DNA from 3 places in the Streptomyces sp. NPDC056296 genome. Region 1 is predicted to be linked to each of the others. Evidence: riboswitches for the same ligand, from Rfam matches in the RefSeq annotation. Region 1 holds a riboswitch; each other region holds the start of a gene.
What was found. A riboswitch is a leader RNA that binds a small molecule or an ion and turns the genes downstream of it on or off. The one in region 1 is predicted to bind thiamine pyrophosphate.

Region 1 (3,268 bases):
CCCGGCGGTGAAGCAGCCCGCCGTGTTCGGCAGCACCCGGATGCCGAGCTTCTCCAGCACCGACAGCACCGACCCGTGCACCGAGGCGTTCACGCGCCGCATCGCGACGGTCGTCAGCTCGGTCCCGGAGGACACGAGCGCGCGCTCCAGCACGTCGAGGCTGGGCGCCCCGCCGGTGCCCATGATCAGGCGGGACCCGTAGGACGTACCGCCGAGGACAAAGGGATCGTCGGCCATGGTCAGCCTCCTTGGACGGCGGTGAGGACTTCGACGCGGTCGCCGTCGGCCAGCGCGGTGGCGGACCACCGCGCGCGCGGGACGACGGTTTCGTTCAGGGCGGCGGCCACACCGGACGGCGCCGCGGTGAGCGTGCCCACCAGGGCGTCCAGGGCCGTGCCCGGAGCCACCTGGCGCGGCTCGCCGTTGACGGAGATGTTCATGCGGGCTGCTCCGAGAGTTCCGGTAGTGCGGGGGCGGCGCCGAAGCGCCGGGGGGTGAAGGGGCGGGCCTCGGCCGGCAGCTCCCCGGTGGTCAGGGCGTGCGCCATGGCGTCGCCGGTGACCGGGGTGAGCAGGACGCCGTTGCGGAAGTGCCCGGTGGCCAGCTGCAGGCCCTCCAGCCCGGTCGGACCGAGCAGCGGGGCGTTGTCCGGGGAGCCGGGGCGCAGACCCGCGCGGGTCTCCCGCAGGGGCAGCTCGGTGATGCCGGGGACCAGCTCGTGGGCGTCGCGCAGCAGCTCGTAGACGCCGCCCGCGGTCACCGTCGTGTCCCAGCCCAGCTCCTCGCTGGTGGCGCCGACGACCAGCTCGCCGTTCTCCCGGGGCACCAGGTAGAGGGGGTTGCCGCGCACCACGGCACGCACCGTCCGGTTCAGCAGCGGTCCGTGCGTCCGCGGCATCGTCAGCCGCAGCACCTGCCCCTTCACGGGCCGCACCGGCGGCAGGACCTCGTCCGGGACGCCCGTGAGCCGTCCGCTCAGGCTGCCCCCGGCCAGCACCACCTGCCCGGCCTCCAGCGCGGTGCCGTCGGCCGTGACGACACCCGTGGCCCGCTCGCCGCCGCGCACGACGGTGAGCCGGTCGGCCCACGCCCGGTGGAAGACGACGCCCGCGCGTGCGCAGGCGGCCACGAGCGCGGCGGCGAGGCGCCGAGGGTCGATCTGATGGTCGCCGTCCACCCGGAGCCCTCCGCGCACACCCGGCGCGAGCATCGGCTCCAGGCGTCGGCACTCGCGCCCCGACAGCCACTCGGACTCCAGGCCCGACCGCTGCTGAAGCGCGTGCAGTTCCCGCAGATGGGCCCGGTCGTCGGCGTCCAGCGCGACGGCGAGTGTGCCGCACCGGCGGTAACCGAGGTCGTGCCCCGTGAGGTCGGCCAGCTCGGCCGCGAACTCCGGGTAGCGGCGGGCCGAGGCGAGGTTCAGCGCGAGCAGCGTCTGCTCGCCGTAGTGCAGCTCCGTGACGGCGGCCAGCATCCCGGCGGCCACCTGGGCGGCCCCGCCGCCCGGCTCGGGGTCGACGAGGGCCGTGGCGAGCCCGCGCTGCGCGGACCGCCAGGCGGTGACCAGGCCGATGATCCCGCCCCCGACGACGAGGACGTCCGGCGTACGCGACGGCGCGGCTGTCGCGATCGCCGCGGCGGTCGCGTTCGTCGCGGCAGATCTGGACACGGAAGCAGAAGTCGGCGGTGACGACATGGGCGTCCAGCCCCTCCCTTCGCCGGCATGACCCGGATCAGGTTCGTACGGTCGGAGGCCGCCAGCCTCCCTCTCAGCCCGGTGCGTCCGGGCTCCCGCGAGTGCTTTACGTTGGCCACCCTAGCCCGCAGCGCATCGCACTTGTAAGGGAGCCTCCGCCCGTGGCGCGTTCACTCGACGGTCTCGTTCTCGCCCCCGTCGCCGACCAGGCGCCCGGCCAGGTGGGTACGCGGACCCGGTTCACCTACCACGAGCAGGACGGCGCCGTATGGGCCGAGTACGCGGGCGGTGACGTCGTCCGCGGCCGTCTGGTGGGCACCAGAGAGGGCGACCGCCTCGACTTCCGGTACGTGCAGCTCAAGACCGACGGAAGTACGTCGTCGGGGCACTGCGTGTCGACCGTCGCCGAGCTGCCGGACGGGCGGGTGCGCCTGGACGAGACCTGGGAGTGGGAGTCGCAGCGGGGCAGCGGGACGAGCGTTGTGGAGCAGGTCACCGCGCACGAGCACTGACTGACACAACGTCGGTGTCTAAGGTGATCAGGTGAGCGAGCAGACGCAGGAGCAGACCCGGGAACGGGGAGCGGACGCGGAGCGCCGCGTGGTCGTGGTGGGCGCGGGGATGGCTGGGGTGCAGACCGCCGTCGCGCTGCGGGAACAGGGCTTCACCGGCACCGTGACCCTGATCGGCGCGGAGCCGCACCAGCCGTACGACCGTCCCCCGCTGTCCAAGGCGATCCTGCTCGGCACGGCCGAGGGCTCGGCCTTCGACGTCGACTTCGAGGCACTCGGCATCACCCTGCGGCTCGGCTGCGAGGCCCTGGGCGTCCGCCCCGACGCACACGTCCTGGACACCTCCGCCGGACCCGTGCCGTACGACGTCCTCGTCCTCGCGACCGGCGCCGAACCGATCCGGCTGCCCGGCACGGAGGGGGTGCCCGGCGTGCACCTGCTGCGCACCCTGGACGACGCCGAACGGCTGCGGCCGGTGCTCGCCCGGCAGCACGACATCGTGGTCGTCGGCGCGGGCTGGATCGGCGCCGAGTTCGCCACCGCCGCGCGCGAGGCGGGCTGCGCCGTGACCGTCGTGGAGGCCGCCGACCGGCCCCTGGCCGGCGCGCTGCCCGCCGAGGTCGCCGCGCCGATGACCGACTGGTACGCCGACTCGGGCGCCGTACTGCGCACCCACGCGCGCGTGGATCGCGTCGAGACGGGCGGTCCCGGGGAGTCCGGCGAGCCCGGCGAGCCCGGCCACGTCGTCGTGCTCGACGACGGCTCGCGGCTGCCCGCCGGCGCGGTCGTCGTCGGCATCGGCGCCCGGCCCGCCACCACCTGGCTCGCCGGCTCCGGGATCGACCTCGGCGCGCACGGCGACATCCTGGCCGACGACCGCCTGCGCACCTCCGTCCCGGACGTCTACGCGGTCGGCGACTGCGCGTCCTTCCCCTCCGGCCGCTACGGCGAACGGCTGCTGGTGCACCACTGGGACAACGCCCTCCAGGGCCCGCGCACGGTCGCCGCCAACATCATCGGCAACGCCACCGGCGAGGCCCCGGTGGCCTACGACCCGGTG
Region 2 (3,268 bases), on a different contig from region 1:
GCTTCATCGCAGATCTCCTGCTGAAGGTCGATGTTCTCCTTGATCTTGTGCATCGGGACATGGCCCGGGCCCTCGATCATGGTCTGTACGTTGAAACGCTTCGCGATCGAGTTGAGTTCCCCGAGTGTGCGCAACTCCGCGAACTGCGCCTCGTCGTTGGCGTCCGCGATCGAGCCCGGCCGCAGGCCGTCGCCGAGCGAGTACGTGACGTCGTAGGCGGCGAGGATCTCGCAGAGCTCCTCGAAGTGCTCGTACAGGAACGACTCCCTGTGGTGCGCCAGACACCACGCCGCCATGATCGAGCCGCCGCGCGAGACGATGCCCGTCTTGCGGTTCGCGGTCAGCGGTACGTACGCCAGGCGCACGCCCGCGTGGACCGTCATGTAGTCCACGCCCTGCTCGGCCTGCTCGATGACGGTGTCCTTGTAGACCTCCCAGGTCAGCTCCTCGGCGCGGCCGTCGACCTTCTCCAGGGCCTGGTAGAGCGGCACGGTGCCGATGGGGACGGGGGAGTTGCGCAGCACCCACTCGCGGGTGGTGTGGATGTTGCGGCCGGTGGACAGGTCCATGACCGTGTCGGCACCCCACCGGGTCGCCCAGGTCATCTTGTCGACCTCCTCCTCGATGGAGGACGTCACCGCCGAGTTGCCGATGTTGGCGTTGACCTTCACCAGGAACCGCTTGCCGATGATCATCGGCTCGATCTCCGGGTGGTTGACGTTGGCGGGCAGCACGGCACGGCCGGCCGCGATCTCCTCCCGGACCACTTCCGGCGAGACGTTCTCCCGGACGGCCACGTACTCCATCTCCGGCGTGATCTCGCCCCGGCGTGCGTACGCGAGCTGCGTCACCGCGTTGCCGTCCCTCCCCCGGCGCGGCTGGCGCGGCCGTCCGGGAAAGACGGCGTCGAGGTTGCGCAGTCCGCCGCGCGGAGAGGTGTGCTTGATTCCGTCGTCCTCGGGACGGACGGGACGGCCGGCGTACTCCTTGGTGTCGCCTCGGGCGATGATCCAGTTCTCCCGCAGCGGCGACAGTCCCCTGCGGACATCCGTGTCGACGAGCGGATCGGTGTACGGGCCCGAAGTGTCGTACAGCGTGACCGACTGCCCGTTGGTGAGGTGCACCTGACGAACCGGCACGCGCAGGTCGGGGCGCGAGCCCTCGACGTACGCCTTGTGCCAGCCGATGGACTTCCCGGCCTCCGTGGTCTCCTCCTGGGCGGAGTTCTGCGTGGAGGCAGGCGTGCGTGCGTCCTTGATGGTCATGAGACCTACTCCCTACGCCGGCATTACCCGGTAACAGGTTCGGCGGTCGACGCAGCGGCTTCCGTCTGTCGACGCTTCGTGGGATACATCACTCGGATTCGGTGACGTTTCCCGTGAAACATCGCTGGGACGGAGGTCAGCGCCCTCTCAGCCCGGTGCTCCGAGCTCCCGCGTGTACAAAGGTGCCCCCACGCTAGCGTCAATTCGGGCGCGGTGAACAGAGGGCCCCCCTCGTTCTTGCGATGATCGGTCGGTGACCACACCGCAGCATCCCCCGTTTCCGCCGCACGAGCCCCGCCGCGGACCGGGCACCGAGGAAGGCACCGGCCGCGGAGCCGGCCCCGATCCTTCCGGCGCTCACGGCGCGGGCGGCGGCAGACATGACGGGGGCGGCGGCCACGGTGTAGGTGACAGCCACGGTGCGGGTGACGGCCAGGGCGGTCCCGGTGGGCACGGCGGTCCCGGTGGGCACGGTGGGCACGGGCACTCCCACAGTCACGGCCCGGCGGCGCCCGTCTCCCGGCACCTGCGGAAGGTCATCACCGCGGTCCTCATCCCGTTCGCCGCGGCGGTGCTGGTCGGGCTCGCGTTGCTGTGGCCGGGCGGTGCGCCGCCGCACGAACGCACCGGGGTCGGCTTCGACCGGCAGACGCAGGATGCCACCGTCACCAAGGTGGTCGAGCTGAGCTGTCAGTCCGTCAACGCCTCGGGCGTCCCACCGACCGGCGACACCTCCACCGCCGAGGGCTCCTCCGCGGTGCAGCAGGCGCAGGGCGAGTGCAAGCGGGCGACGATCCGCGTCGACACCGGCAAGGACAAGGGCCTCACGTTCACCGAGATCGTGCAGCCGGACCAGTCACGGCAGCTGCACGAGGGCCAGAAGGTGGTGGTCGCCTACGAGCCCTCCGCACCGAAGGACCTGCAGTACTCGGTGACCGACATCAACCGCGGACTGCCGCTGGCTCTGCTCGCCGGCATCTTCGCGCTCGCCGTCGTGGTCGTCGGACGGCTGCGGGGTCTCATGGCCCTGGTCTCGCTGGCCATCAGCTTCCTGCTGCTGAACTTCTTCATCCTGCCCGCGATCCTGCAAGGGTCGAACCCGCTGGCCGTGGCGGTGGTCGGGGCCAGCGCCATCATGCTGATCGCGCTCTATCTGTGCCACGGCCTGTCGGCCCGTACGTCCGTCGCGGTGCTCGGCACCCTGATCTCGCTGTTGCTGATCGGTGTGCTCGGATCGCTGTTCATCGGCTGGGCCGCGCTCACCGGCAACACGGACGACAACACCGGCCTCATCCACGGCCTGTATCCGACGATCGACATGAGCGGCCTGCTGCTCGCCGGAGTCATCATCGGTTCGCTCGGTGTGCTCGACGACGTGACGGTCACCCAGACGTCGGCGGTCTGGGAACTGCACGAGGCCAACCCGGCGATGGGCTGGCGGGGGCTGTACCGGGCGGGCATCCGGATCGGCCGCGACCACATCGCCTCGGTCGTCAACACGCTCGTCCTCGCCTACGCGGGCGCCGCGCTGCCCCTGCTGCTGCTGTTCTCGATCGCGCAGAGCGGAGTGGGGACGGTCGCCAACAGCGAGTTGGTGGCGGAGGAGATCGTGCGCACGCTGGTCGGCTCGATCGGCCTGGTGGCATCCGTTCCGGTCACCACGGCCCTCGCGGCCCTCGTCGTATCGGCCGACCGATCGGCCGGCCCACCGGCGGCGCAGGCCGCCGGTGCGACGTCGGGTGCCGGTGCGCCGTCGGGTGCCGGTGCGACGTCGGGTGCCGGTTCGGCTCCCGTACGCGGGCGGGGCCGTCGGCGCAAGCGCTGACCCATCGGCGACCCGTCGGCAGCCGATCGCGGCGAAGCGTTACGCCACCGTCGTAGAACTGCCGTAACGGTTCAGCCCGCGCTCTGTTCTTCCGCCAGGATGCGGTCCAGGGCATCGTCGAGGTGGGCGTCGAAGTCGGCGAGCGCCCCCTCCTGCCCGAGCGGCACCAGCTTGTCGG
Region 3 (3,268 bases), on a different contig from region 1:
GGTAGATCTCCACCTCCAGGGTGGAGAAGGCGGGTCCGCCGAGGATCTGGACGACACCGAAGGAGGTGAAGGTGAACAGGAAGACCATCAGCGCGGCGGCGGCCACGGCGGGCCCGAGCGCCGGCAGCGTCACCTGCCGCCAGGCTGTCAGCCGCGAGGCGCCGAGCATCCGCGCGGCCTCCTCCTGCCGCGGGTCGAGCTGCGACCAGAGGCCGCCGACGGTGCGTACGACGACGGCGTAGTTGAAGAAGACGTGCGCGAGCAGGATCGCCCACACGGTGGTGTCCAGCCGTACGCCCCACAGCTCGTCCAGCAGCCCGCCGCGCCCCACCAGCGCCAGGAACGCCGTACCGACGACGACCGTCGGCAGCACGAACGGCACGGTCACCACCGCCCGCAGCACCTGCTTGCCGGGAAAGTCGAACCGGGCGAAGACGTACGCGCCGGGCAGCGCGACGAGCAGGGTGAGCGCGGTGGAGGCCAGCGCCTGCCAGGTGGTGAACCACAGCACGTGCTGTACGTCGGACTGGGCGAGCACGTCCCCGATGCGTCCGAACTGCCAGGAACCGTCGATCTCCAGTCCGCGCGCGACGATCGCGGCGACCGGGTAGGCGAAGAACACCGCGAAGAACGCGACGGGCACGGCCATCAGGGCCAGCCGCGCCGCGCTCCCGCGCCGAGTCCCGGCCTTGCCTACTTCAGTACGAGTGAGGTCCACGACTTGACCCACTGGTCGCGATTGTCGGCGATCTTCGCCGGGTCCATGGTCCGCGGGTCCTCGGCCTGCGGCCCGAACTTCCGGAACACCTCGGGGATCTCCGCGCCCTCCCGCACCGGGTAGACGAACATGTTCAGCGGCATGTCGTCCTGGAACTGCTTACTGAGCAGGAAGTCGAGGAGCGCCTTGCCGCCCTCGGGGTTCCCGGCGTTGCTCAGCAGACCCGCGTACTCGACCTGACGGAAGCAGGTGCCGGTGGCGACGCCCGTCGGCGCGGTGGTCGGTTGCGGGTCGGCGTAGATGACCTCGGCGGGCGGGGAGGAGGCGTAGGAGACGACGAGCGGGCGGTCGCCCTTGGCCTTCTTGCCGCCGGCCGAGCCGGAGAACTCCTCGTTGTACGCCTGCTCCCAGCTGTCGACGACCTTCACGCCGTTCGCCTTCAGCTTCTTCCAGTAGTCCTGCCAGCCCTGGTCGCCGTACTCGGCGGCCGTGCCGAGCAGGAAGCCGAGGCCGGGCGAGGAGCTGCCCGCGTTCTCGGTGACGAGCAGGTCCTTGTACTCGGGCTTGACCAGGTCGTCGAAGGAGTCCGGCGGGGTCAGCTTGTGCTTGCTGAAGTACGCCTTGTCGTAGTTGACGCAGACGTCGCCGGTGGTGACGGGAGTGACCCGGTGCTTGTCCTGGTCGGCCCGGTACTCGGGGAGGACCAGGTCGGAGCCCTTCGCCTCGTACGGCTGGAACAGCCCGTTGTCGAGGGCGCGGGACAGCAGCGTGTTGTCGACGCCGAAGAAGACGTCGCCCTGGGGGTTGTCCTTGGTGAGGATGGCCTTGTTGACGGCCTGCCCGGCGTCGCCGTCCTCCAGCACCCGGACCTTGTAGCCGGACTTCTTCTCGAACGCGGCGATGACGTCCTTCGACGCGGCCCACGAGTTGTGGCTGACGAGGGTCACGGTCTTGGCGTCGCCGGAGCCCTGGCCGTCGGACGACGATCCGCAGGCGGCCAGGCCGCCGACCATGCCGAGCGCTACGGCCATGACGCCGGCCTTCTTGGTGATGCTCACTGAATTCCTCCTGGGTGACCAGGAGAAGACGCGGCCCCGCCCGGAACCCCTGGCGAGGGTCCCGGGCAGGGCGCAACAGCTCGAGTGGTGACCGATCTCCCTACCCAGAATGACCTGGGCCAGGTTCGGAGGGTCTGCGGCCGGTGCCGCACTCTCAGCGCTGTGGCGCTCCCCTGTCGGAATATGAAGATGTAGTTACGTATGACGTATGCAGCTGTCGTACGACGATGTGCTGACGTCGGTCAGGTTACCGCTCGCTCGCGGCGAGCTGACCACACGCCCCGTCGATCTCCTGCCCACGGGTGTCCCGGATCGTCGCCGGCACACCATGCGCCGCGATCGCCTCCACGAACGCCTTCTCGTCCTCGGGCCGCGACGCGGTCCACTTCGAGCCGGGCGTGGGGTTGAGCGGGATGAGGTTGACGTGCACCGGCCTGCCCTTGAGCAGCCGACCGAGCCGGTCGCCGCGCCACGCCTGGTCGTTGATGTCCCGGATCAGCGCGTACTCGATCGACAGCCGCCGGCCCGACCGCTCCGCGTACTCGAACCCGGCGTCCAGCACCTCACGCACCTTCCAGCGCGTGTTGACGGGGACGAGGGTGTCGCGCAGCTCGTCGTCGGGGGCGTGCAGCGAGATGGCGAGGCGGCACTTGAAGCCCTCGTCGGCGAAGCGGTGGATCGCCGGGACGAGGCCGACCGTGGAGACCGTGATGCCGCGCTGGGAAAGGCCCAGTCCGTCGGGCTCGGGGTCGGTGAGGCGTCGGATGGAACCGACGACGCGGTTGTAGTTGGCGAGGGGCTCGCCCATGCCCATGAACACGATGTTGCTCAGCCGGGCCGGACCTCCGGGGACCTCACCGTCCCGCAGGGCGCGCATCCCGTCCACGATCTGGTGCACGATCTCGGCGGTGGACAGATTCCGGTCCAGGCCCGCCTGCCCCGTGGCACAGAACGGGCAGTTCATGCCGCAGCCCGCCTGGGAGCTGATGCACATGGTCACCCGGTCCGGGTAGCGCATGAGGACGGACTCGACGAGCGTCCCGTCGAACAGCTTCCACAGCGTCTTACGGGTGGTGCCCTGGTCGGTCGACAGGTGCCGCACGACCGACATCAGCTCGGGCAGCAGCGCCTCCCGAAGCCCCTGGCGGGAACCGGCGGGGATGTCGGTCCACTGCTCGGGGTCGTGCGCGTACCGCGCGAAGTAGTGCTGCGAGAGCTGCTTCGCACGGAACGGCTTCTCGCCGATCGCGGCGACGGCCTCCTTGCGCTCGGCGGGCGTGAGGTCGGCGAGGTGCCGCGGCGGCTTCTTGGCTGCGCGGGGGGCGACGAATGTGAGTTCTCCGGGCTTAGGCATGGCTGTACCAGTGTCGCAGATCGATTTGGGTGGCCCGGGCCGTCGATGTGCGGGGAGGCCGTTGGCGGCGGTCGGTGGGCGTCGGTAGCGCCACATCGACGCTTGACCTGAAGCAAACTTGAGCTTTTAGGCTCCGTT

Region 2: it holds a riboswitch for thiamine pyrophosphate, as region 1 does, so the genes downstream of both, thiC (phosphomethylpyrimidine synthase ThiC) here and thiO (glycine oxidase ThiO) in region 1, are expected to answer to the same signal.
Region 3: it holds a riboswitch for thiamine pyrophosphate, as region 1 does, so the genes downstream of both, ACFCZF_RS35735 (thiamine ABC transporter substrate binding subunit) here and thiO (glycine oxidase ThiO) in region 1, are expected to answer to the same signal.

Annotation. Positions count from the first base shown of each region.
Region 1 is NZ_JBHJRX010000041.1:18,194-21,461, reverse strand. Features, by position in the region: gene ACFCZF_RS27330 (thiazole synthase) at 1-237, opposite strand, end outside; gene thiS (sulfur carrier protein ThiS) at 240-440, opposite strand; gene thiO (glycine oxidase ThiO) at 437-1,630, opposite strand; TPP riboswitch at 1,694-1,805, opposite strand; gene ACFCZF_RS27315 (hypothetical protein) at 1,858-2,208, shown strand; gene ACFCZF_RS27310 (NAD(P)/FAD-dependent oxidoreductase) at 2,240-3,268, shown strand, end outside.
Region 2 is NZ_JBHJRX010000038.1:86,299-89,566, reverse strand. Features, by position in the region: gene thiC (phosphomethylpyrimidine synthase ThiC) at 1-1,265, opposite strand, end outside; TPP riboswitch at 1,258-1,447, opposite strand; gene ACFCZF_RS26360 (YibE/F family protein) at 1,519-3,090, shown strand; gene ACFCZF_RS26355 (SsgA family sporulation/cell division regulator) at 3,162-3,268, opposite strand, start outside.
Region 3 is NZ_JBHJRX010000071.1:11,682-14,949, forward strand. Features, by position in the region: gene ACFCZF_RS35730 (ABC transporter permease) at 1-718, opposite strand, end outside; gene ACFCZF_RS35735 (thiamine ABC transporter substrate binding subunit) at 694-1,776, opposite strand; TPP riboswitch at 1,856-1,961, opposite strand; gene rlmN (23S rRNA (adenine(2503)-C(2))-methyltransferase RlmN) at 2,024-3,130, opposite strand.